DNA from 3 places in the Nocardioides massiliensis genome. Region 1 is predicted to be linked to each of the others. Evidence: riboswitches for the same ligand, from Rfam matches in the RefSeq annotation. Region 1 holds a riboswitch; each other region holds the start of a gene.

Region 1 (7,573 bases):
CGAGGCCTTCGGTCGCCTCGACATCATCGTCAACAACGTCGGGGGCAGCATCCCGAACGCCTTGATGGACACCGACCCCGCCTACCTCGCTGACGCGTTCCACTTCAACGTCAACACCGCGCACGCGCTCACCCGCGCCGCCGTACCCCACCTGCTGAAGGACGGCGGTGGATCGGTCGTCAACATCTCCTCGGTGATCGGCCGGGTCGCCGGTCGCGGCTACCTCGCCTACGGCACGGCCAAGGCCGCGCTGAGCCACTACACGAAGCTCGCCGCCACCGACCTCGCACCGCTGGTACGGGTCAACGCGGTCGGAGTGGGCTCGGTGCTGACGTCCGCGCTCGAGTACGTCGCCTCGGACGAGAAGATCATGGGGCAGATGGAGTCCAGCACCCCGCTCGGCCGGGTGGGCCGGCCCGAGGAGATCGCCGCGGCGGTGCTCTACCTCAGCTCGCCCGCGGGGGCGTACCTCACCGGCAAGATCCTGGAGGTCGACGGCGGGTTGCAAGTGCCGAACCTCGATCTCGGTCTGCCGGACCTGACGCCCGACGCCTGACCGGGCCTGGGAGAGTAGTTGGCATGAGCAACGAAGCGGCGACCACCGGCTACCAGTCGACCGGCTCGGGGGAGTGGACCGAGCCCGGCGCCTACGAGGTGGCACCGGGCGTCCACCGGATCCCGCTGCCGCTGCCGATGGACGGCCTGCGCGCGGTCAACGTCTACGTGCTCGCCTCCGACGAGGGGCTCACGCTGGTCGACGGCGGGTGGGCGATCGAGGAGGCCCGCACGCTGCTGGAGTCCTCGCTCGCCTCGATCGGCTTCAGCGTCCGTGACATCCGCCGGTTCCTGGTCACCCACGTGCACCGCGACCACTACACCCAGGCCGCGGTGATCGGCAAGGAGTTCGGCGCCGAGGTCAGCCTCGGCATCGGGGACAAGCCGACGCTCGACCTCATGCACGACGCCACGCTCGACCGCGACCCGACGCTGGACCAACTGGTGCGCGCCGGCGCGCGGAGCATCGCCGAGGAGTGGGCGAAGTTCGGCGACGAGGACGGTCCCGACCTCGACCTGTGGGGCTACCCCGACGTGTGGCTCGAGGCCGACCACGACATCGAGCTGCCCGACCGGGCGCTGCGCGCGGTCTCCACGCCGGGCCACACCCAGGGCCATTTCGTGTTCGCCGACGAGACCGCCGGGGTGCTGTTCTCCGGTGACCACGTGCTGCCCACCATCACGCCGTCGGTCGGGTTCGAGCCCGTCTACGCCCCGCAGCCGCTGCGCGACTTCATGGCGTCGCTGCAGAAGGTCCGCGCGATGCCCGACCTGACGCTCCTGCCCGCTCACGGCCCCGTGGGGATGAGCTCGCACCAGCGCGTCGAGGAGCTCTTGGCCTTCCACGAGGAACGGCTGGTGCAGTCGCGCGACGCGGTCGCCGGCGGTGCGCGCACGGCGTACGACGTGGCCGGTGAGCTCACCTGGACCAAGCGCGGGCGGCACTTCTCCGAGCTCGACGTCTTCAACGGCGCGCTTGCCAGCATGGAGACCCTCGCCCACCTGGAGCTGCTCGCCCTGCGCGGCGACCTGCGGCGCACCGACGACGGCGAGACGCTCAGCTTCACCCTGCCGGACTGATCAGGGGGCCGCGAGCTCCTGGCGCATCGGGACGTGCGGGATGCCGTCCTCGAGGAACTCGGGTCCCACGATGTCGAACCCCAGGGCGGCGTACCAGTCGGAGAGGTGGGACTGCGCGTCCAGCACGACCGAACGCACGCCCGTCTCCCGCAGCGCACCGAGGGTGTCGCGCATCAGCGTCGCGGCCAACCCGCGTCCCCGGTGAGCCGGGGCAGTGACGACGCGACCGATGCGCGCCTCGTGCGGGTCGGGAGTGGCGAGCACGCGCAGGTACGCCGCCACCGGCGCCTCACCGTCGGCGTCGCCCGGCACCCACCAATGCTGCGTCGTCGGCTCCGCGTCACGCCCGTCGAGCTCCGGGTACGCGCACTCCTGCTCGACGACGAAGACGTCGACTCGCAACCGCCAGATCGCGTACGCCGTCAGCGGGTCGAGGTCGGCGAAGGCGGCGGTGCGGACGTTCACGCCGCGCAGCGTGTCACACCATCGCCACTGCACGACGGGATACGTGAGACACGCTGATCCCGACGATCGACGTGCGAGACGTATCCCGTTCGACCCGTGGGCCCGGCTGCTCGCGCGTCCGCGCGCGGACTATCGTGGTCGGCGAACGACAGGGGAGCGCCATCCAGGGCGCTGAGAGTGCGGAACAGGCCGCAGACCCTCGAACCTGACGCGGTTAGCACCGTCGTAGGGAGTCGAGCTCAACCCCTCCCACCCAAGGGAGACCACGCATGCGTGCGACCGAACGACCAACCCGCAAGCACCTTCTCGCCCTCACGGCGGCGGCCACAGCGACTCTGCTGGCGGCCTGCTCGACCGGGGGCGGCGACGACCAGGCGGCGGAGGAGACGGACACCGTCGTCCTCGTCACCCACAGCTCCTTCAACGTGCCCGACGAGGTGCTGGCGGCGTTCACCGACCAGCACGGCTACACCGTCGACGTCCAGGCCGCCGGCGACGCCGGCGAGCTGACCAACCGGCTGGTGCTGACGAAGAACTCGCCGCTCGGCGACGCTGTCTTCGGCATCGACAACACCTTCGCGAGCCGCGTCGTCGACGAGCAGATCCTCGCCGAGCACACCCCCGAGACCCTCCCGCAGGGCGCGGAGCGCTACGTCCTCGACGACGCGGACGCGGCAGCACGACTCACCCCGATCGACCAGGGCGACGTGTGCGTCAACATCGACGACACCTGGTTCGCCGACAACGACGTCGCGCCCCCGGCCACCCTCGAGGACCTGACGAAGCCGGCGTACGAGGGGCTCTTCGTCACCCCCGGTGCGGCGACGTCCTCGCCGGGCCTGGCCTTCCTGCTCGCCACGATCGCGGAGTACGGCGAGGACGGCTGGCAGGACTACTGGGAGCGGTTGATGGACAACGGCACGAAGCTCACCTCCGGATGGACCGACGCCTACACCGTCGACTTCACCGCCGGCGGCGGTGACGGCGACCGGCCGATCGTGCTCAGCTACGCGTCATCCCCGCCGTTCACCGTCCCCGAGGGTGGCGACGAGCCGACCACCAGCGCGCTGCTCGACACCTGCTTCCGTCAGGTGGAGTACGCCGGTGTGATCGAGGGTGCGGCGAACCCCGAGGGCGCGCAGGCCTTGGTCGACTTCCTCGTGGGGGAGGAGTTCCAGGCGTCGCTGGCGGAGAACATGTATGTCTTCCCCGTCAGCGAGGAGGTCGAGCTGCCCGAGGAGTGGGCGCGCTTCGCCGGGGTCGCGGAGGACCCCTACGACCTCGACCCGGCCCTGATCGCCGAGAACCGCGACACCTGGCTGCAGCAGTGGGGCGAGGTCGTCACCCGCTGATGCCCCTCGCGCCGCGTCGCCCGAGGCGCACTACCCTGCCGGTCGTGCGTCTCGCGGCGGCCGGACTCCCGCTGGCCGTGCTGGCGGTGTTCTTCGTGCTGCCCGTCGGCGGCATGCTCGCGCGCGGGTTCGTCGTCGACGGCGCGTTCGACCCCGGTGGTGTCCTACAGGTGCTGACCCGCCCGCGGGTGCACCGGGTGCTGGGGTTCACCCTCTTCAGCGCGGGGGCGGCGACGGTGCTTGCCGTGCTGCTCGGGGTGCCGGCGGCGTACGCCCTGTCCCGGCTGCGGTTCCCGGGCGTGCGGCTGCTCCGGGCGGTGGTCGTCGTGCCGTTCGTGCTGCCCACCGTGGTCGTCGGGGTCGCCTTCCGGCAGCTGTTCGCGTCGGCGGGACTGCTCGGCGGCCTCGGACTCGAGGGCACGCCGGCGGCGATCGTGCTGGCGCTGGTGTTCTTCAACATCGCCGTCGTCGTGCGCACCGTCGGGGCGCAGTGGGAGGGCCTCGACCCGCGCCGGGAGGAGGCCGCCGCCGCCCTCGGCGCGCGACCGTCGCAGGTGTGGTGGACGGTCACGCTGCCGGCGCTGCGCCCGGCGATCGTCTCGGCGGCGAGCGTGGTCTTCCTCTTCTGCGCTACCGCGTTCGGCGTCGTGCTCACCCTGGGCGGCCTGCGCTACTCGACCGTCGAGACCGAGATCTACCTGCTCACCACGAGCTTCCTCGACCTGCAGGCTGCGGCAGCGCTGTCACTGCTGCAGATCCTCGCGGTGGTCGGTCTCCTCCTGCTGGCCCACCGTGCCCGCGCCGGTGAGGTCGGACTTGCCCGCGTACGCCGACCCCGCAGGCGCCCGCGGCGCCGGGACGTCCCGGCGTTGCTGGTGCTCACCGGGGTCGTCGCGCTCGTCGTGACGCCGGTCGCCACGCTGATCGGACGCTCCCTGCGCACCTCCGACGGGTGGGGTCTCGACCACTACCGGGCGCTGGCCGCCGGTCCCCAGGACGGTGGGTCGAACGCGCTGCGGGTGCCGGTCACCGACGCGATCGAGAACTCGCTGCGGATCGCGGTCGACGCGACCGTGATCGCGATCGTGCTGGGCCTGCTCGTCGCGCTCGTGACGACCCGTCCCGCTCCGCCGGGCGGGGTCGCCCGGCGCGTGGTCTCCTGGGTCGACGGGGCGTTCATGCTCCCGCTCGGGGTCTCCGCGGTGACGCTGGGCTTCGGCTTCCTCATCACCCTCGATCGACCACCGTTGGACCTGCGCAGCTCCGCGCTGCTCGTGCCGATCGCCCAGGCCATGGTCGCGCTGCCGCTGGTCGTCCGCGTGCTGTCGCCGGTGCTGTCGTCCATCGACGACCGGCAGCGCCAGGTCGCCGCGACCCTGGGGGCCGGGCCGCTGCGGGTGATCCGCGACGTCGATCTCGCGCTGGTCTGGCGTCCGCTGCTGGCCGCCGTGGGCTTCGCCTTCGCCGTCTCGCTGGGGGAGTTCGGGGCGACCAGCTTCCTCTCCCGGGCCGACCGGCCCACCCTGCCGGTGGTGATCTTCCAGCTGATCTCGCGACCGGGCCTCGACAACGCCGCGATGGCGATGGCGGCCGCCGTCGTCCTCGGCACCCTGACGGTCGCCGTGATGGCGCTCGTCGAGCTCCTGCAACGATCGCGGCGAAGCGGAGGATGGATCGGATGATGCTCCAGATCGAGGACCTGCGGGTCCGGTTCCCCGCAACCGATGGTGGACCCCCGGTCGACGCGGTGGCCGACGTCGACCTCGCCCTGCCGCGCGGGGAGGTGCTCGCGGTGCTCGGGCCGTCGGGGTGCGGCAAGTCCACGATGCTGCGCGCCGTCGCCGGCCTCGAGCCGGTCGCGCAGGGACGGATCCTGCTCGCGGGGGAGGATGTCGCCGGCGTCGCGACCCACCGTCGCGGCTGCGCGCTGATGTTCCAGGACGGCCAGTTGTTCGACCACCGCGACGTCGCCGCCAACGTCGGCTACGCGCTGCGCCTGCGCCGGCGGCCCCGGCGCGAGATCCGGGACCGCGTGGCCGAGCTGCTCACGCTCGTCGGGCTCGAGGGATACGGCGACCGCGCCCCGGCCACCCTGTCGGGCGGGGAGCGCCAGCGCGTCGCGCTCGCCCGGGCGCTCGCGACCGAGCCGCGGCTGCTGCTGCTCGACGAGCCGCTCTCCGCCCTCGACCGCAGCCTGCGCGAGAGCCTGGCCGCCGAGCTGCGCCGGATCCTGGTCGCCGCAGGCACCACCGCGGTGTGGGTCACCCACGACCACGAGGAGGCGTTCACCGTCGCCGACCGGCTGGCGGTGATGCGCGCGGGCCGGGTCGTCCAGCACGGGGCACCCGCCGACGTGTGGCGCCACCCGGCCGACCCGGAGGTCGCGCTCTTCCTCGGCTACGCGACCGTGCTGGACCACGAGGCGGCGGCGACCGTCCACCACGAGCTCGGCTCGACCGGGTCCGACGTACGCCGTCCGGTGGCGGTGCGGCGCTCCGCCCTGCGCATCGATCCCGACGGTCCACTGCACGGCACGGTGCTCACGGTCCGGGCGTCGCCCGAGGTGGTGCGGGTGCGGGCCGACGTCGACGGCATCGGGGAGATCGACGCGGTCGCGGGACGCGGGTACGCCGCTGCCCCGGGCGCCCGGGTGCGACTCGCCGTCGACCGGGACCGGCTCGCTGTCCTCCCGGAGCCGGCAACACCCTAGAATCCCCCGGGTGACACGGCGCGCGTACGGACTCCTGATCGGCATCGCCGTTCTCACCGGGGGCCTGGCCGTCGTGGTGGGGGCGAGCCTGGGGCAGCCGCTGCGGGACCCTGAAGGGTTCCTCGGCCCGACCTGGCTGCGGATCCCGCTGCTGCTGCTCGGCGCGTTCCTCGTCGACCTGCTGCCGATCGCGCTGTGGCGGGCGAAGTTCCGCATGGGCGCCGTGCCGGCGCAGATCAAGCAGCGGTGGGCCGAGCACTGGACCCGTGACCGGCTCCAGCTGGTCGTGGTCGGGTTGGTCTTCTTCTACATCACCTACGTCGGCTACCGGAACCTGAAGTCCTACCTGCCGTTCATCCGCGGCGACATCCAGGACTACGCGCTGCGCGACTTCGACCACCTGTTGTTCTTCGGTCACGACCCCGGCGTGCTGATGCAGCAGGTGATCGGGTTCGAGTGGGTCGCGCACTTCCTGTCGTTCATCTACCTGGCCTACCTCCCCCTGGTGCCGCTGACCCTGACCGCGTGGCTGGTCTGGTCGCGCAACCTGAGCTTCGGCTACTGGTTCGTCACCGCCAACGCGCTGTGCTGGGCGTTGGGCACGGCGACCTACTACATGATCCCGTCGCTGGGGCCGATCTTCCATTTCCCGTGGCTGTTCGTCGACCTGCCCGAGACGGGGGTGACCGCGTTGCAGGAAGCGCTCGCCCGAGGGCGGGAGAACGTGCGGTTCAACCCCTTGAGCGAGTCCGTGCAGAGTGTCGCCGGGTTCGCCTCGTTGCACACCGGGATCACCCTCGTGGTGGCACTGGTCGGCCAATACACCCTGCGCAACCGGCTGTTGAAGTTCCTGTGCTGGGCGTTCTTCGCGATCACCGTGGTCTCGACGATCTACTTCGGCTGGCACTACGTCGCCGACGTCATCGGCGGCGTCGTGATCGCGGTGCTGTCGGTCTACCTCGGCGGGCTGGCGACCGGGCAGAAGTTCGACCGGCGGGGACGGTCCTCGCACCCCACGACCACGACCGACGCGGTTCCTGTCGACGCCGAGCGCTGACGCTCCGTCCTGGGGACCGCCGTCAGCGGCGGGTCTGCTGGCGGGTCCAGGTGGCGGCCTGCAGCTGGACGACCCGCACCAGGCGGTCGAGCCCGAGGTTGATGTCGAGCAGGTGGGTGCCCGTGCCGGGGATGACCTGGCGCGGCGCCTGCGACCCCGGCCGTGCGGCGTAGCGCAGCACGTTGCTGCCGTTGACGGTGCGGCAGGTGCCGGCGTACTTGTCGGCCAGGCGCACCCAGGTCGTCGGCGCCGTGGGCTCCCCGCCGGGCAGGGCGCGGCTCAGCGACCACTGCACGCCCCCGCCGGGGAAGCGACCGCTGGGCAGGACGATCGAGAAGGCCCCCTTCGTGCCGG
Region 2 (7,573 bases), 3.3 Mb from region 1:
GGGCGGCCGAGAACGTGCAGCCGGTGCCGTGGTCGTTGGTGGTCGGTACGCCGGCGTGCTCGAGGACGTGCGCGCGGCCCCGGTCGTCGACCACGAGGTCGCGGCACCAGTCGGCCTCGGGGTCGCCGCCGGTGAGCACCACTGCGGGGCCGAGCGCATGAAGGGCCAGCGCCACGTCCACTGGCGGCTCCTCCGAGCCGGCGCCGGCAAGGCGGCGCGCCTCGGCGAGGTTGGGGGTGACCACGGTGCAGCGCGGGAGTACGTGGTCGCGGTAGGCCGTGACGAGGGCGTCGTCAGCCAGCACCGCACCGCTCGAGGTGCGCAGGACGGGATCCACGACGAGCGGCAGTCCGGGAGGCAGGTCCGCGACCACCCCGGCGACGGCGACGGCGCCGAGCATGCCGGCCTTGGCGACCGCGACCGGGAGGTCGTTGAGCACCGCGTCGACCTGAGCCTGCACGTGGTCGGCGGAGAGCTGGACCACGGCGCGCACGCCGGTGGTGTCCTGCGCGGTGACGGCAGTGACGGCGCACGTCCCGTGTGCGCCGAGCGCCGCGAACGTCGCCAGGTCGGCGGCGACGCCCGCAGCGCCGCCGGAGTCGGTGCCCGCCACGGTGAGGGCGACAAGGGGGTTCACCGGACCTCCTCCATGACGCGAGCCACAACGCCGGCCGGGTCCGGGGCGCGCATGACGGCCCCCATGACCGCGACGCCGTGAGCGCCGGCAGCACGCATCGAGGCGGCGTTCTCCACCTCGACCCCGCCGAGGGCGAAGACCGGTACGTCGCCGGCGAGCGCGACGGCGCGTCGTACGCCGTCCTCCCCGACAGCGGGGCCGTAGCCCGGCTTCGAGGCGGAGGCGGCGACCGGCGAGATCGTCAGGTACGACGCGCCGCCGGCGACCGCGCAGCCTACCTCCTCGTCGTTGTGGCACGACCGGCCGTGGAAGGGCGCCGCGTCGGCGTCGTGCCGGCTCTGGGCGGCCGCGAGGTGCACCGCCGCCGCGCCGGGCAGCCAGGTGCGGGCGAGGATCACCGTGACGCCGGCGGAGCCGAGCGCGCGGGCGATCTCCTGCCGCTCCTGCTCGGGCAGGTCGAGCTCGCGGAGCACGACGACCTCCAGCCCGGCGGAGGCGCAGTCGGCGACGGTGCCGACCAGGTCGCGCCCGGCAGGGACCTGGTGACGGTCGGTGAGGAGCAGCAGCCGCGGCAGGTCGACCCCCGTCACGTCCCCACCCGTCCGGCCATCGGGCTCGAGGCGCGGGCGGCGGTCAGGCGCGGGACGCGGCCTGCACCGCGGGCCAGCTCGCCGGCCTCGACCGCCGCGCGGAGGCCGGCCGCCATCTGCACCGGACGGTCCGCGCGGGTGATCGCGGTCGCCGCCAGCACCGCGTCGCAGCCCAGCTCCATCGCGAGCGCGGCGTCGCTCGCGGTGCCGATGCCAGCGTCGAGCACGACCGGGAGCGCGACCGCGGCGCGCACGGCCTCGATCGCCCGGGGGTCGTCGATGCCGCGACCGGAGCCGATCGGCGAGCCCAGGGGCATGACCGCCACGCAGCCGGCGTCGGCCAGGCGCCGCGCGACGACGGGGTCGGCGGTGGTGTAGGGCAGCACGCGGAAGCCCTGCCCGACCAGCGTCTCGGCCGCGTCGAGCAGCTCGACCACGTCGGGCAGCAGGCTGGTGTCGTCGCCGATCACCTCAAGCTTGACCCAGTCGGTCTCGAGGGCCTCGCGCGCGAGCTGGGCCGTGAGAACGGCCTCGCGAGCGCTGTGGCACCCGGCGGTGTTGGGCAGGATACGCACGCCCTTGGCCCGGAGTGTGTCGAGCAGTCCGCCGCTGCCGGTGTCGGAGGTGCGACGGATCGACACCGTGACCAGGCCCGGGGCGGCGGCGTCGACGACCTCGGACACGGCCTGGATGTTCGTCAGCCCGCCGGTCCCGATCCACAGCCGGCTGGAGAGGTCGACCCCTGCGATCCGCATGCGGCTCACCCGCCCTGGTGCGCGGTGACGACCTCGACCGCGTCGTTCTCCGACACCGGCGTGCTCTGCCACGACCCCGCGGGGACGACGACGCCGTTGAGGGCAATCGCCACGCCGCGTTCCGCGGGGACCAGGTCCCGCAGGGTGGAACCCGGCTCCACGGAGCGCGGCTCACCGTTGAGGTTGATTCTCATGAGGAGAAGACCCTTCTGACCGCAGGGCTGTTGACGAGCTGGTACGCGTCGAACCGGCCCGGCGCGAAGGGCCGCGCCACGCCCATGGCGTTGCCGTTCTCGACCAGGATCCGGACGATCTGGGCGCTCAGCGGTGCCAGCAGGACGCCGCCGCGGTAGTGGCCGACCGCCAGGACCAGACGGAAGGGTCCCGGGCTGTCGACGGTCCCCAGCAACGGCCCGTTGTCCGGCGTGCCGGGGCGGTTCCGGGCGGTGATGTCGACGACGCCCGCTGTCTCCAGCCCGGGAACGAGCGTGCGGGCGGCGTGCAGCAGGCGCACGATCGTGCCGAGGCTCGCGACCGGCACGGTGTCGTGCTCCTCCTCGCTCGCGCCGACGACTACCTCTCCGCCGGCGCGCGGCACCACGTAGACCTTCTCGCCGTGGACCCGGGCCCGGAGCACGCGCGTGGGCGGGTCGGCGGCGCGCAGCCGGATCGTCTCCCCCCTGACAGGACGGACGGCCGGGACCAGCTCGCGCGCCTCGGCACCAGTGGCGACCACGACCGCGTCGGAGGGGAAGCTCCGGCCGTCGGCGGTGGCCACGCCCGACGGCGTCACCTCCGCCCGGGCCCGAACCAGGTGGGCGCCCACGAGGCGCAGGAGGGCCTCCGCGACCAGGCGCGGGTTGACGTGGTGGTCCTCGGGAAGGAGGGCCGCGCCGGCGACCCGCGACAGCGTCGGCTCCTCGGCGCGGGCCTCGCGCCGGTCGAGCTCGCGGAAGGCGACGCCCTCGGCCTCGAGCACAGCCAGCGTGCGACGGACGTGCAGCAGGTCGTCGTGGTCCTGCCCCGCCAGCAGCGTGCCCGCGGTGCGAAGGTCGACGTCGAGACCGGCGGCGGCGTGCAGGCGCGCGGCGTACGACGGCCACAGGCGCGCCGAGGCGACGCCGAGCCTGAGCAACTCCGTCTCCCCGTGCCACGCCTCGCCGGCGGGCGCGAGCATCCCGGCCGCCGCCCGGGTCGCGCCGGCGCCCGGATCGGGGTCGAACACCCGGACATCGTGCCCCGCGCGGACCAGCTCCTCCGCGCAAGCCAGGCCGACGATGCCGGCCCCGACCACCGCTACCCTCATGCGACCGCGACGGCGCCGACGAGTTCCCTCGCGGACAGTCCGGGCTGAGGGGATCGGCAGATGGCCGAGGCCACCGCGATCCCGTACGCCCCGGCCGCCATCACCTCGGGTGCGCGCTCGGCGTTGATGCCAGAGATCGCGATCGCCGGCAGGACTCGAGCCGCATCACGCAGCACGTCCAACCCGATCGGGTCGGGGAGACCACTCTTCGTGGTCGTGGGGTAAACAGGCCCCACACCGACGTAGTCGGCGCCCTGCGCCTTCGCCTCACGGGCCTGGTCTGCGTTCCGGCAGGTGCCGCCGACGAGGAAGCCCTCCGGTGCCAGGCGTCTGGCCTCGGCGACCGCGAGGTCATCACGGCCGAGATGGACGCCTTGCGCTCCGGCAACGAGTGCGATGTCGACGCGGTCGTTCACGATCACCGCCGCCGGGGTACCGGCAAGGCGGTCCACGAGGGCGCGGGTGAACGCCACCACCTCGCGGTCGGACACCGACTTCGCACGCACCTGGACGGCGTCGACGCCCTCACGGACGACCGCCTCTAGCAGGCTGAGCGCTCCGTTGTCGTACGACGGCAAGTCGGTGATGCAGTGAATGCGGGGTAGCACGTCGCTCCTCACTTCCTTCGCCGGCATTACCCGGATCAGGTTCGACGGTCGGAGCGGCTCCAGCCCCATCTCAGCCCGATGCCTCGGGCTCCCGTGTGGAATGCAACGACCGTAGCAGCCGTGCAAGCTCTCTCGGAAGGAGGTCAGCCGGACGGCATAGCCGTCCCTGCCTTTTGCTTGACAACCAGGCCGACCCGCGGTGAGGACAACCAGTGGGCCGAGCAGGTCAGAGCCCAGCAACGTCGCCGATGACGATGATCGCCGGACCTGGATCGTGCCACCGGAGGCGATCATCCGCACCCATGCCAAGAACCGGAGGTCGCGGCATGGCTCCAGGACACGGCGGAGGCGTTCGAGGAGATCGGCGAGATCGATCTGGCCATCGACTGGGCGAAGCAAGCGATGGAATTCGACCGCGGCCACCAGTCCCGCAAGGCCGCGGACTACTTGGTGCGGCCTGCTCGAGGCCCACCGACCCGCCCAGGCGCTGGAGGCCCGGCTCTCGGTGTTCCGCAAGTGGCCGTCTTCGACATCGGCGGCGCGGCTGCACAAGGCCGCCAGCAAAGCGTGGCCCGAATATCGCGACGAGGTGGTGGCGACCCTCGCCGCGAGCCCGAGCGACGCGGTGCTCTTTGCGCACGTGACGCTGAACGATCCCGAGTTCGCGTGGAACCTCGCACACTCGCTCGCGCTCGACAGCGACCACTCGATCGATATCGAGCGGTGCAGGCGGTCCGTCGAGGATGCTCGGCGGTCATCCGAGTTGGAGGGCTCCCGCAGCAGCGACGCCACCCGCGCCGACCAGGAAGCATTCGTGCGCGGCGAGATCGACGAACGGCAACTGGGCGGGCGGGTGCGGGCTCGCTATCGCCTGGTCTGGTCAGAACAAGCCGAGCTGATCGAGAATGCCTTGCGACGCGGTGATGATCGCTTCCGCGTTATCGACGGCTTCCGCAGCCTCATCCTGCGTGGCGTCGTCACTCGGGCGCTCGGGATACTCGAGCTCGTTGCGCCGACGACGGAGCGCGCCGAACTGCCGGAAGCCAGGACCGAACTGCGCTCGAGCAGCGCGCTCGACGGCGTAGTGCCCACCCTTCGTCGTCGGCCGCAGCCCTTGATGAGCGAGCAGGGCGGTCAATGCCTGACGCGCGGCGTCGTAGGCCAGGACGAGAGCGGAGTCAGGGTCGGAGTCGACGGCTGACCGCGCTGTCGTCAGAGTCACCGTCGCCTTCTCAAGGAGCCGCTCGCCGTTGGCAGCGGCCCAGTCAGCTTCTGCAGTTCGCCCGCCTCGAGCAGCGCTTCGACGTCGGACTCGCCGCGCGTCCAGCGGGCCATCAGGGGTTCACCGGCTCACGCGAGTCGAGGACGGTGACGTGCGCGGACTCCTTGACCTGGGCGACGAGTGCGTCCTCAGGATCAGCCCACTGCTTCGCCGTGCGCACGACCGGATTGACCTCGATCCCCAGCCGGGCGTTCGCACGGTCAGCCGCGTCGTAGAGGTCGGCGCGGTCGACCTTGCCCACGACGAGCACGTCGATGTCGTGCGGTGGCGGACCTGCCTGACCGTCGTACCGGGCAGCCCAGGAGCCGAAGATCACAACCTGCTCGGCTCCCTTGATCGCGAACTCCTCGGCAATCACGGCCCGAGGACCGAAGGTGATCTCCAGGAGTTGGGCCAGTGCCTTCGCCGCCGGGTGGTCGACGTTGGCGCGAATCAGCCGGTTCCGCCCCTGGGTGCGGCTCCGGAGGAGGCCGGCCTCATCGAGACGGATCACCTCGCGGTGCAGGGTGGAGAGCGGCACCCCAAGCCGCGCGGCCATCTCGGTCACGCCGTACTCCTGCTCAGGATGCAGCAGCACCCACATCAACAGCTCGGCCTGATGCCGCGATCGAAACACCGGCATCAGCGCTGGCCCATCGCTACGCATAACTGGAATATATCTCCCGGTTATAGGTAGCGTCAAGGCTACCTTCTTCACTCTGCCGCCCGCCGGGACCTCACTCATCGTCCCGGACGAACGCGAAGTTCACCTTCATGGCCGAGCGAGCCCGAAAATGACCGGAACCAACGGCGCTGCGGCCCCGCTGGGCGACGCTCCGCGCCCGTCGATGTGATGGGTAAACGATGCGATCGCATCTCGCCCCCAAAGCAAAAGACCAGGTCAACCATAGGCTGACCTGGACTTTCTTCGTAGCGGGGGCAGGATTTGAACCTGCGACCTCTGGACAAGATCGGAGGCCTGATCCCGCTACCTCAAACTTCGGATCCCTTCGGGAAACCTCGGGTTGATCTGGAGGTTCTCCAATGGACGGCCCCAAGTCTATCGGAACACCTTGGAACGCCTGCCGAACGTTTCCGATGACTTTTCGATCCTGAGTTGCACAGATTTAGTGGGCCACACGGTCGAGGAGTTCTTGAACGTCTGCGGGGATCTGGGGCCGGGCGTCGATGGTCTGGCCGGCCAGGCTGATCGTGATGTCCTGCAGGGGGCGCAAGGCCTGGACGAGTTTCTTGAAGCGCCCCAGGTTCTCCGCCGCTCCTATACGGGTTGCGGCTCTCGGTTGAGGGCCGCGTAGTGGGCTTGCTCGAACTCCACTGGGGTCATCATCCCAAGAGAGCCATGCAGGCGTCGGTTGTTGTACCAATCGACCCATCCAGCGGTGGCGTACTCGACGTCTCCGATGCTCCGGTAGGGGCCGGCGTGGAAGACCGTTGTGCGGACGCACTCGGTCTTGTACAGCCCGATCACGCACTCCATCAGGGCGTTGTCGTAGGCATCGGCAACAGACCCGATCGAGGGCCGGATCCCTTCCTCGGCGAGGTGCTCAGTGAACGCGATCGATGTGTATTGCGACCCGGCGTCGGCGTGACCAATGAGCTCACCGGGCACCACAGGGTGGCCTTCGCGGTCGCGTTGCCACAGTGCCATCCGCAGCGGGACGTCGACCAGCTCGACGGCCTTGGTCGGTGCGACGTTCCAAGCAACGATCTTCTGAGCGAACACGTCGAGGATGAACGCGACATAGACGAACCCCGCCCAGGTGCGGACGTAGGTGAAGTCCATGACCCAGGTCCGGTTCGGTGCGGGGGCGGTGAAGTCCCGATCAAGGAGGTCGCCGGCCCGTTTGCCGTCCTTGGCAGGGATGGTGGTCCGGATGCCCTTGGAGCGTCGGATCCCTTGCAGGGACAGGGATCTCATCGCCCGGTCCACCGCGCCGGGCGACGCGTCGGGGCTGGTGCGCTGGACGAGCGCGGTCATCTTGCGACGCCCGTACAAACCCTCCGGGGTCATCCGCCGTACGCCCTCGTGGTCGACCGTCCAGGCCAGGTCACGGACCAGGTTGGTGACGCTGGCGTCGGTGACCGTGCGGGCGGCAACGGGTCGGTTGGTGCGTGCCCAGTCGCGGTAGGTCCGCGCGGCGATCTGGCAGCCCTGCTCACGCAGGACCCGACAGATCGACTCGACCGCGTGGCCTTCGGTGCGCATCTCGTCGATGAACGCGACGATCAGCGGTTGCGGGGGTCGAGTTCCCCCGCGAAGAAAATTGAGGCCCGTCGGAGGATCTCGTTGTCCTCCTCGAGCCGGCGGACCTTGGCCTTCAGCTCCTTGATCTCAGCCAGCTCCTCGCTGGTCGCGCCCTGGCGCTGCCCGCCGTCGACCTGAGCCTGGACGACC
Region 3 (7,573 bases), 1.4 Mb from region 1:
GACGTGGACCACCACCGAGACGACGACCCGCGACCACGCCGGCAACCTCGCGCTCGCCGGCGCCCGCGCGCAGGCGGTCGGGGACCCCGGTGGCCCCGCGCTACCGGCCGCCCTGCGGCTCGCAGCGGTCGCACTCGCCGCGGTGCAGGTCGGTGTCGCCGAGGGAGCGCTCAAGCTGGCTGCGGCGTACCTCTCCGAGCGCGAGCAGTTCGGCCGGCCGCTGGCGACCTTCCAGGCCGTGCAGCACCAGCTCGCCGACTGCTACATCGACATCGACGCGATGCGGGTGACGCTCTGGCAGGCCGTGTCCCACGTCGAGGACGGCGAGCCGAAGGCCGCCGACCGTGCCGCGCTCGTCGCGAAGTGGTGGTGTGACCAGGCCGGCCTCGACGTCGTCCACCGCGTCCAGCACGTCCACGGCGGGATCGGCGTCGACGTCGACTACCCCGTGCACCGCTACTTCCTGTGGGGCAAGCAGATCTCCTCGACCCTCGGCGGGTCCGCCCAGGCGCTCGAGGACCTCGGACAGCTCCTCACCAGCGCGGAGGTGGCGTCGTGACCGGCACGCCTGTCGAGGTGGCACCCACCCGCGCGCTCGCGGACCTCAGCGTCGGCGACACGCTGCCGGAGGAGGCGATCCCGATCACCCGCACGCTGATCGTCGCGACGGCGATCGCCAGCCGGGACTACCAGGACGTCCACCACGACCCCGAGCTCGCCAAGGAGCGGGGGTCGAAGGACATCTTCATGAACATCCTGACCAGCAACGGCCTCGCGGAGCGCTACGCCACCGCGTGGGCCGGTCCGGCCGCCCGGGTGAAGCGGATCAAGATCCGGCTCGGCGCGCCCAACTACCCCGGAGACACGATGGTGATGACCGGCGAGGTCACCGCGATCGACACCGCTGCCCGGCTCGTCGACCTCAAGGTCGTCGGCACCAACTCGCTCGGTCCGCACGTCAGCGGCACCGTGACCCTGGAGCTGCCCCAGTGAACGCGCCGATCTCCAACGCCACCGCGATCGTCGGCATCGGCGCCACCGAGTTCTCCAAGGAGTCCGGGCGCAGCGAGCTGCAGCTCGGGTGCGAGGCCGTGCTCGCCGCCGTCACCGATGCGGGTCTGAAGCCCTCCGACGTCGACGGGCTGGTGACCTTCACTGCCGAGTCGAGCTCGGAGATCCACATCGCGCGCAACCTCGGCATGGGCGACCTGTCCTACTTCGGCCGGGTCGGGTACGGCGGGGGTGCCGCCTGCGGCACCATCGCGCACGCCGCGGCCGCCATCACGGCCGGGCTCGCCGACGTGGTCGTCGCGTGGCGCTCGTTCAACGAGCGCTCGGGCGAGCGCTACGGCCTCGGTCAGGCCAACCGGCCGATGGACACCAACGCCGACCGTGCGGCGTACTCCTGGATGACGCCCTATGGGCTCTCGACCCCGGCGCAGTGGGTCGCGATGTTCGCCCGGCGCTACATGCACGAGTACGGCGCGACGTCGGAGGACTTCGGCCGCGTCTCCGTCGTGGACCGCAAGCACGCGGCGACCAACCCGAAGGCGCACTTCTACGGCCGGCCGATCACGCTCGAGGAGCACCAGGCCTCGCGCTGGATCGCCGAGCCGCTGCACCTGCTCGACTGCTGCCAGGAGACCGACGGCGGCCAGGCGCTCGTGCTCGTCTCCGCCGAGCGGGCCAAGGATCTGCCCCACAAGCCGGCGTACGTCGCGGCGGCGGCCCAGGGCTCCGGCGACGACCAGCACATGATGACGTCGTACTACCGTCCCTCGATCTCCGGGATCCCGGAGATGGGGCTGGTCGGTGACCAGCTGTGGGCGCAGAGTGGGCTGAAGCCCTCGGACATGCAGGCCGCGATCCTCTACGACCACTTCACGCCGTTCGTGCTGCCCCAGCTGGAGGAGCTCGGCTTCTGCGGCCGCGGCGAGGCGGCGGCGTTCATCGCCGACGGCAACCTGGAGCTCGACGGGTCGTTGCCGACCAACACCCATGGCGGCCAGCTCGGCGAGGCCTACCTGCACGGCATGAACGGGATCGCCGAGGCAGTGCGACTCGTCCGGGGCGAGTCGGTCAACCAGCCCGGTCAGGTCGACAACGTGGTCGTCACCGCCGGCACGGGCGTGCCGACCAGCGGCGTGGTGCTGTCGGCCTAGTCGATGGGCCGTCCGGTCACGGGCGGAGGGGCGTAGGTCCCCGCCCGTGACCACAACCCCGCGAAATGGGAGATCGGCCCGCGGCCGCGCCCGACGTGGAGGGTGCCCGCGGCCTGCAGGCTCTCCGTGAGCCACGCCTTGGCCTCTCGCACGGCTGGCTCCCAGCTGCCATGGCGCACCCGCGCGGTCGCCACGGCGGCGGACAAGGAGCAGCCCGTCCCGTGGGTGTGTCGTGTGGCCACCCGGCGTCCCGGAATGGCGGTCGTGGTGCCGTCGGGAGCGACGAGCACGTCGTCGGAATGGTCGGCGTCGAGATGACCGCCCTTGGCCAACACCCGGACGCCGTAGGCCGATGCCACGACCCGTGCCTGGTCACTCAGGTCCGACTCGGTGCGTGCCGGGGCTGCCGAGGCGAGCACGGCGAGCTCGGGGAGGTTCGGGGTGACGAGGACGTCGCTCTCGACCTCGCCCAGAAGTCGCATGAGCGCAGCTTCGGCCTCGGGCAGCAACAGGCGGTCGCCGCTGGTCGCGACCATCACCGGGTCGACCACCAGGGCCGGGGGACGGACACGGCCGAGCCAGTCGGCGACGGTCTCCACGATCGCGGTGTCGAAGAGCATGCCGAGCTTCACGGCGTCGACCTCGACGTCGTCACACACCCCGTCGAGCTGGCGGCGAAGGAACTCGACCGGTGGGGCGTGGACCGCGCGGATGCCCATGGTGTTCTGGGCGACCAGCGCGGTCACCACCGCCATGCCATACCCACCCAGCGCGGCGATCGCCTTCAGGTCGGCCTGGATGCCTGCGCCACCGGTCGGGTCCGTGCCGGCGACGCTGAGAACCCGCGGGACGGCGTTCATCGGCTCTCCTCCCCGCCCCAGGCGGCGCGGAGCCGACCTGCCGCGGCGGCCGGCGACGCCGCGGCGCACACCGCCGACACCACGGCGATCCCGTCGGCGCCAGCCCCCCGCACTGCCGACGCGTCCGGGGCGTCGAGGCCGCCGATCGCGACGGTCGGCAGCGTGCTGTGGGCGACCAGCTCGCTGAGGCCTTGGAGGCCCAGCGGCGCCGGTGCGTCCGGTTTGGTCGACGTGGAGCGGAAGGCGCCGAGTCCCAGGTAGTCGACGACCCCTGCGGCGCAGGCGGCACGGACCTGCGCAGCGGTCGAGGTGCTCAGTCCCAGCACGGCGTCCGGGCCCAGGAGGAGTCGGGCGTCGGTCGGGTCGAGGTCGTTCTGGCCGAGGTGAACGCCGGCGACGCCTGCGCCGCGGGCTCGTGCCGCGAGCGCGACATCGACGCGGTCGTTGACGATCAACGGCACGCCTGCGGGGAGGGCGGCTGCAAGCGCACACGCCAGCGTGACCTGGTCGCGCGCGCCACGTTCCTTGGCTCGCAGCTGCACGACACTCACCGCGCTGTCGGTCTCGGCGGCGTCCACCGCTGCGGTGACGACATCCACGGCGTCGCGCCCGAGCCGATCGAGCACGCCGAGGTCGGCCACGAGATAGACCGAGAGGTCGAGTGGTGGCCGCCTCACCGGGCGCTCGCAGTCGCCAGGACGACCGAGGCGCGATCGGTCAGCTGGGTCGCGTCGAGGTGGTGGAGGGCGTCGATGAGTGCCACGGCGAAGCTGCCCGGTCCCGTCGCCACCTCAGCTGCGACCTCGGCAGCGACCCCGTAAGCGGTCACGGCGGCCACCGTGGCCACGAGCGGGTCGAGCTGGTCAGCGCGGGTGGCGCCGAGGAAGGCGGCCACGCAGGCGCCGAGTGCGCACCCGCCACCGGTGACGCGGGTGAGCAGGCTGTTGCCGTTGTCGATGCGGACGACGCGGTCCCCGTCGGTGACGGCGTCGACGGGACCCGAGACGGCGACGACGCCGTGGGTGTGACCGGCCAGTGCACCCGCAGCCCGGAGCGCCTCGTCGACCGAGAGCGTCGCGTCGGTCCCGCGGCCGCCGGCCGCAGGGTCGCTCAGCCCGGCCGTGGCGGCCAACGCAACGACCTCCGACGCGTTGCCACGGACCACCGTCGGCCGCGCCGCGACGAGGCGGACGGCGAGCGGCGTCCGCACCGGCAACATGCCCACGGCGACGGGATCGAGGACCCAGGGGACACCGGCGGCGCAGGCGGCCTCGACCGCCTCACCCGCGGCGTCGCGCTGTTCGGCGTACGGGGTGCCGAGGTTGACCAGGAGCGCGTCGGCGCCGGAGGCGAACGCTCCGGCCTCGTCGGGGATATCGACCATCGCGGGCGACGCGCCGAGTGCGAGCAGCGCGTTGGCGGTGAACTGCATGACCACTGCATTGGTCACACACTGGACGAGTGGTGCGCGGGTGCGGACGCGCTCCAGGGCGTCGACCAGCGCGGCGGTCTGAGGGGTGGGGTCGTTCACGGTGCGCGGCATGCGCGACATCCCTTCGCTAGTACGAACTAGATCAGGTTCGACGGGTGTGCTCTCAGCCCGCTGCGCGCGGGCACCCCGTGTCACGGTCGTGGTCCACGCTACCGTCTGGCTCCATGACTCGCGGACTCGTGCTCGGTGGTGGCGGCATCACCGGCATCGCCTGGATGACCGGACTGGTGGCGGGGCTCGCGGAGGCGGGTGTCGACGTGCGCACGGCCGAGATGGTCGTCGGCACGTCGGCCGGCTCGGTCGTGGGTGCGCAGCTGCGGTCGGGGACCCCGGTCGAGGAGCTGTACGCCTACCAAGCCTCGCCGTACGTCGCGAAGCCGGGCGAGCAGGTCGCCTCGATCAGCCCGTCGGTGCTGGCGCGCTACGCGGTCGCCTTCTTGCGCGGGCGCGGTGACAGCCGGCGCATGTGCCGTGCGTTGGGCGCGTACGCCGTGGCGCAGACGCGGGCGGGCAGGACGCCGACGCTGGAGGAGCGGTACGCCGCGATCCGCGAGCGCCTTCCCTCCCTGGAGTGGCCGGCCGAGCCGCTGGTCGCCACCGCCGTCGACGTCGCCACGGGCGAACTGCGCGGACTGGACGCCGCGAGCGGGGTGAGCCTCCTCGAGGCGGTCGCGGCGAGCTGTGCGGTCCCGGGCGTCTACCCGCCCGTGCCGCTCGAGGGCCGCGACCACGTTGACGGCGGCGCCCGGTCCTACGTCAATGCCGATCTCGCCCGCGACTGTGAGCGGGTGCTCGTCCTCGCCCCCGTCGACCGGGCGATCGGTCCGATGCGTCGGGCGAGCGAGCAGCTGGCCGGCGTACGCCACGAGGTGGTGCGGCCCGACGCGCGCTCGCGCGCGGCGATCGGGCGCAACGTGCTGGACCCGGCGCGTCGCAGCATCAGTGCCGAAGCCGGGCGGGCGCAGGCGGCCGACGTGGCCGAGCGCGTGCGCGCGCTGTGGAGCGACTGAACCCGGGTGCCGGCCGGGCGGCCCGCGCCGCCTACGATCTATCCCCGTGAGCACGCCGGAGGACACCGCTGCGAACGCTGCACCGGCGGGCATCGATCCCGACGAGATGGCGGTCGCGCTGAAGGTGCTGCGCGAGATCGCCCAGCTGCACCCGGACCACGACGACGTCCGCACGATGAAGCGGGCCGCGTCGCACATGTACAAGCTGATCAAGAAGTCGCGCCGGGCCGAGATCCGGATGGAGCGGCAGTCGCACGACCAGCGGATCATCGAGAAGACCGCGACCGGCTCGCCGTTGCGGATCGACGACGAGACGGCGGGGATCCCGCTGGTGTCGAACGCCGAGGGTGCCTTCGCCGGTGAGCTGATCACTGCGCGCGGCTGCTACATCTGCAAGCAGGACTTCACGCTGGTCGACGCCTTCTACCACTGGCTGTGCCCCAACTGCGCGGCGATGTCGCACGCCAAACGCAGGCAGCGCACCGACCTCACCGGCAAGCGGGCGCTGCTCACGGGTGGGCGCGCGAAGATCGGGATGTACATCGCGCTGCTCCTGCTGCGCGACGGCGCACACCTCACCATCACCACGCGGTTCCCGAAGGACGCCGTACGCCGGTTCGCAGCAGCCGAGGACTCCGACGAGTGGCTGCACCGACTGAAGATCGTCGGCATCGACCTGCGCGACCCCACGCAGGTGATCTCGCTGGCCGAGGACGTGGCTGCCGCCGGGCCGCTGGACATCCTCATCAACAACGCCTGCCAGACCGTACGCCGCAGCCCCGGCGCCTATGCGCCGCTGATCGAGGGGGAGTCGGCGCCGCTGCCGGCCGACCGTGCGCTGCCGGAGATGGTCAGCTTCGACAAGATCTCCGAGGCGCACCCGGCTGCGATCGCCGGCGCCCTGCAGGAGGTGTCGGTCGCCCATCACGAGGGGGAGTCGCCCGAGGCTGCAATGGCGGCGCACAGCGCGGCCAGCCTGACGGCGCTCGCGCTCAAGGCCGGCAGTGCGAGCATGGAGGCGCATCTCGCCGGCACCGCTGTCGATGCGGGTGGACTGCTGCCCGACGTGCAGATGACGAACTCCTGGACCCAGACCGTCGACGAGGTCGACCCGCTGGAGCTCCTCGAGGTGCAGCTGTGCAACTCGATCGCCCCGTTCCTGCTGGTGTCCCGGCTGCGGCCGGCGATGCGGGCTGCGGTGGACGCCGGCGCCCGTCGGGCGTACGTCGTCAACGTGTCGGCCATGGAGGGCCAGTTCTCGCGACGCTACAAGGGCGCAGGGCACCCCCACACCAACATGGCGAAGGCGGCGCTCAACATGCTCACGCGCACCAGCGCGGGGGAGATGTTCGAGACCGACAAGATCCTCATGACCGCCGTCGACACTGGTTGGATCACCGACGAGCGCCCGCACCACGAGAAGCTGCGCATCGCCGCCGAGGGATGGCACGCGCCGCTCGACCTCGTCGACGGTGCGGCGCGGGTCTACGACCCGATCGTGCGTGGTGAGGCCGGCGAGGACCTCTACGGCTGCTTCGTGAAGGACTACGAGCCCAGCCCCTGGTGAGCCTCAGCGGCGGGGAAGGCGGATCAACGCCTGCACGGGGAAGTGGTCGCTGGGGAACAACCCGTCCCGGCTACTGATGTTGATCGCGGCTCGGCGTACCCGGATCTGTGGCGACGTCAGGATCCAGTCGATCCGGCTGCCGTTCTGCTTGAGGCCGCGGTAGTTGTGGTATGTGCCGACTCGGTTGGTGCGGACCCGAGCAGCCCGCCAGCTGTCGCGTACCCATCGAGAACGCACGAGGTGGACGTAGACGGGCCTCCCTGCGCGTGCCGGCTCGTTGAAGTCGCCGGTGAGCACGATCGGCTTTCGACGGGCGATGCGTTCGACCCGTTGGCGCAGGATCCGAGCCGATTCGGCGCGAGCGTCCGCAGAGAAGGCTTCGAGATGAGTGTTGACATGCACGAAGCGGTGACCGGTCTTCTTGTCGACGAAGCGGGTCCACAGAGCCGCTCGACGGCAGCAGGCGCCAAACAGCATGCGTC

What was found. Region 1 has a riboswitch for thiamine pyrophosphate ahead of J2S59_RS03420 (thiamine ABC transporter substrate-binding protein). Riboswitches for the same ligand answer to the same signal wherever they lie in the genome.
Region 2: linked by a shared signal. The riboswitch ahead of thiE (thiamine phosphate synthase) and the one ahead of J2S59_RS03420 (thiamine ABC transporter substrate-binding protein) in region 1 are both predicted to bind thiamine pyrophosphate.
Region 3: linked by a shared signal. The riboswitch ahead of thiM (hydroxyethylthiazole kinase) and the one ahead of J2S59_RS03420 (thiamine ABC transporter substrate-binding protein) in region 1 are both predicted to bind thiamine pyrophosphate.

What each region holds. Positions count from the first base shown of each region.
Region 1 is NZ_JAUSQM010000001.1:659,678-667,250, reverse strand. It holds gene J2S59_RS03435 (SDR family oxidoreductase) at 1-556, shown strand, start outside; gene J2S59_RS03430 (MBL fold metallo-hydrolase) at 580-1,635, shown strand; gene J2S59_RS03425 (GNAT family N-acetyltransferase) at 1,636-2,100, opposite strand; TPP riboswitch at 2,241-2,349, shown strand; gene J2S59_RS03420 (thiamine ABC transporter substrate-binding protein) at 2,370-3,452, shown strand; gene J2S59_RS03415 (ABC transporter permease) at 3,497-5,134, shown strand; gene J2S59_RS03410 (ABC transporter ATP-binding protein) at 5,131-6,162, shown strand; gene J2S59_RS03405 (phosphatase PAP2 family protein) at 6,173-7,219, shown strand; gene J2S59_RS03400 (DUF3089 domain-containing protein) at 7,242-7,573, opposite strand, start outside.
Region 2 is NZ_JAUSQM010000001.1:3,911,527-3,919,099, forward strand. It holds gene thiD (bifunctional hydroxymethylpyrimidine kinase/phosphomethylpyrimidine kinase) at 1-637, opposite strand, end outside; gene J2S59_RS19275 (thiamine phosphate synthase) at 634-1,227, opposite strand; gene J2S59_RS19280 (thiazole synthase) at 1,224-1,982, opposite strand; gene thiS (sulfur carrier protein ThiS) at 1,988-2,176, opposite strand; gene thiO (glycine oxidase ThiO) at 2,173-3,288, opposite strand; gene thiE (thiamine phosphate synthase) at 3,285-3,896, opposite strand; TPP riboswitch at 3,892-4,001, opposite strand; partial or broken gene J2S59_RS20415 (antitoxin VbhA family protein) at 4,537-4,749, shown strand; gene J2S59_RS20420 (HEPN domain-containing protein) at 4,777-5,118, opposite strand; gene J2S59_RS19305 (helix-turn-helix domain-containing protein) at 5,231-5,824, opposite strand; one part of gene J2S59_RS19310 (IS3 family transposase) at 6,437-7,443, opposite strand; AL1L pseudoknot at 7,313-7,447, opposite strand; one part of gene J2S59_RS19310 (IS3 family transposase) at 7,443-7,573, opposite strand, start outside.
Region 3 is NZ_JAUSQM010000001.1:2,107,928-2,115,500, forward strand. It holds gene J2S59_RS10445 (acyl-CoA dehydrogenase family protein) at 1-559, shown strand, start outside; gene J2S59_RS10450 (MaoC family dehydratase) at 556-993, shown strand; gene J2S59_RS10455 (lipid-transfer protein) at 990-2,162, shown strand; gene thiD (bifunctional hydroxymethylpyrimidine kinase/phosphomethylpyrimidine kinase) at 2,159-3,022, opposite strand; gene thiE (thiamine phosphate synthase) at 3,019-3,699, opposite strand; gene thiM (hydroxyethylthiazole kinase) at 3,696-4,565, opposite strand; TPP riboswitch at 4,557-4,653, opposite strand; gene J2S59_RS10475 (patatin-like phospholipase family protein) at 4,679-5,524, shown strand; gene J2S59_RS10480 (SDR family NAD(P)-dependent oxidoreductase) at 5,571-7,091, shown strand; gene J2S59_RS10485 (endonuclease/exonuclease/phosphatase family protein) at 7,095-7,573, opposite strand, start outside.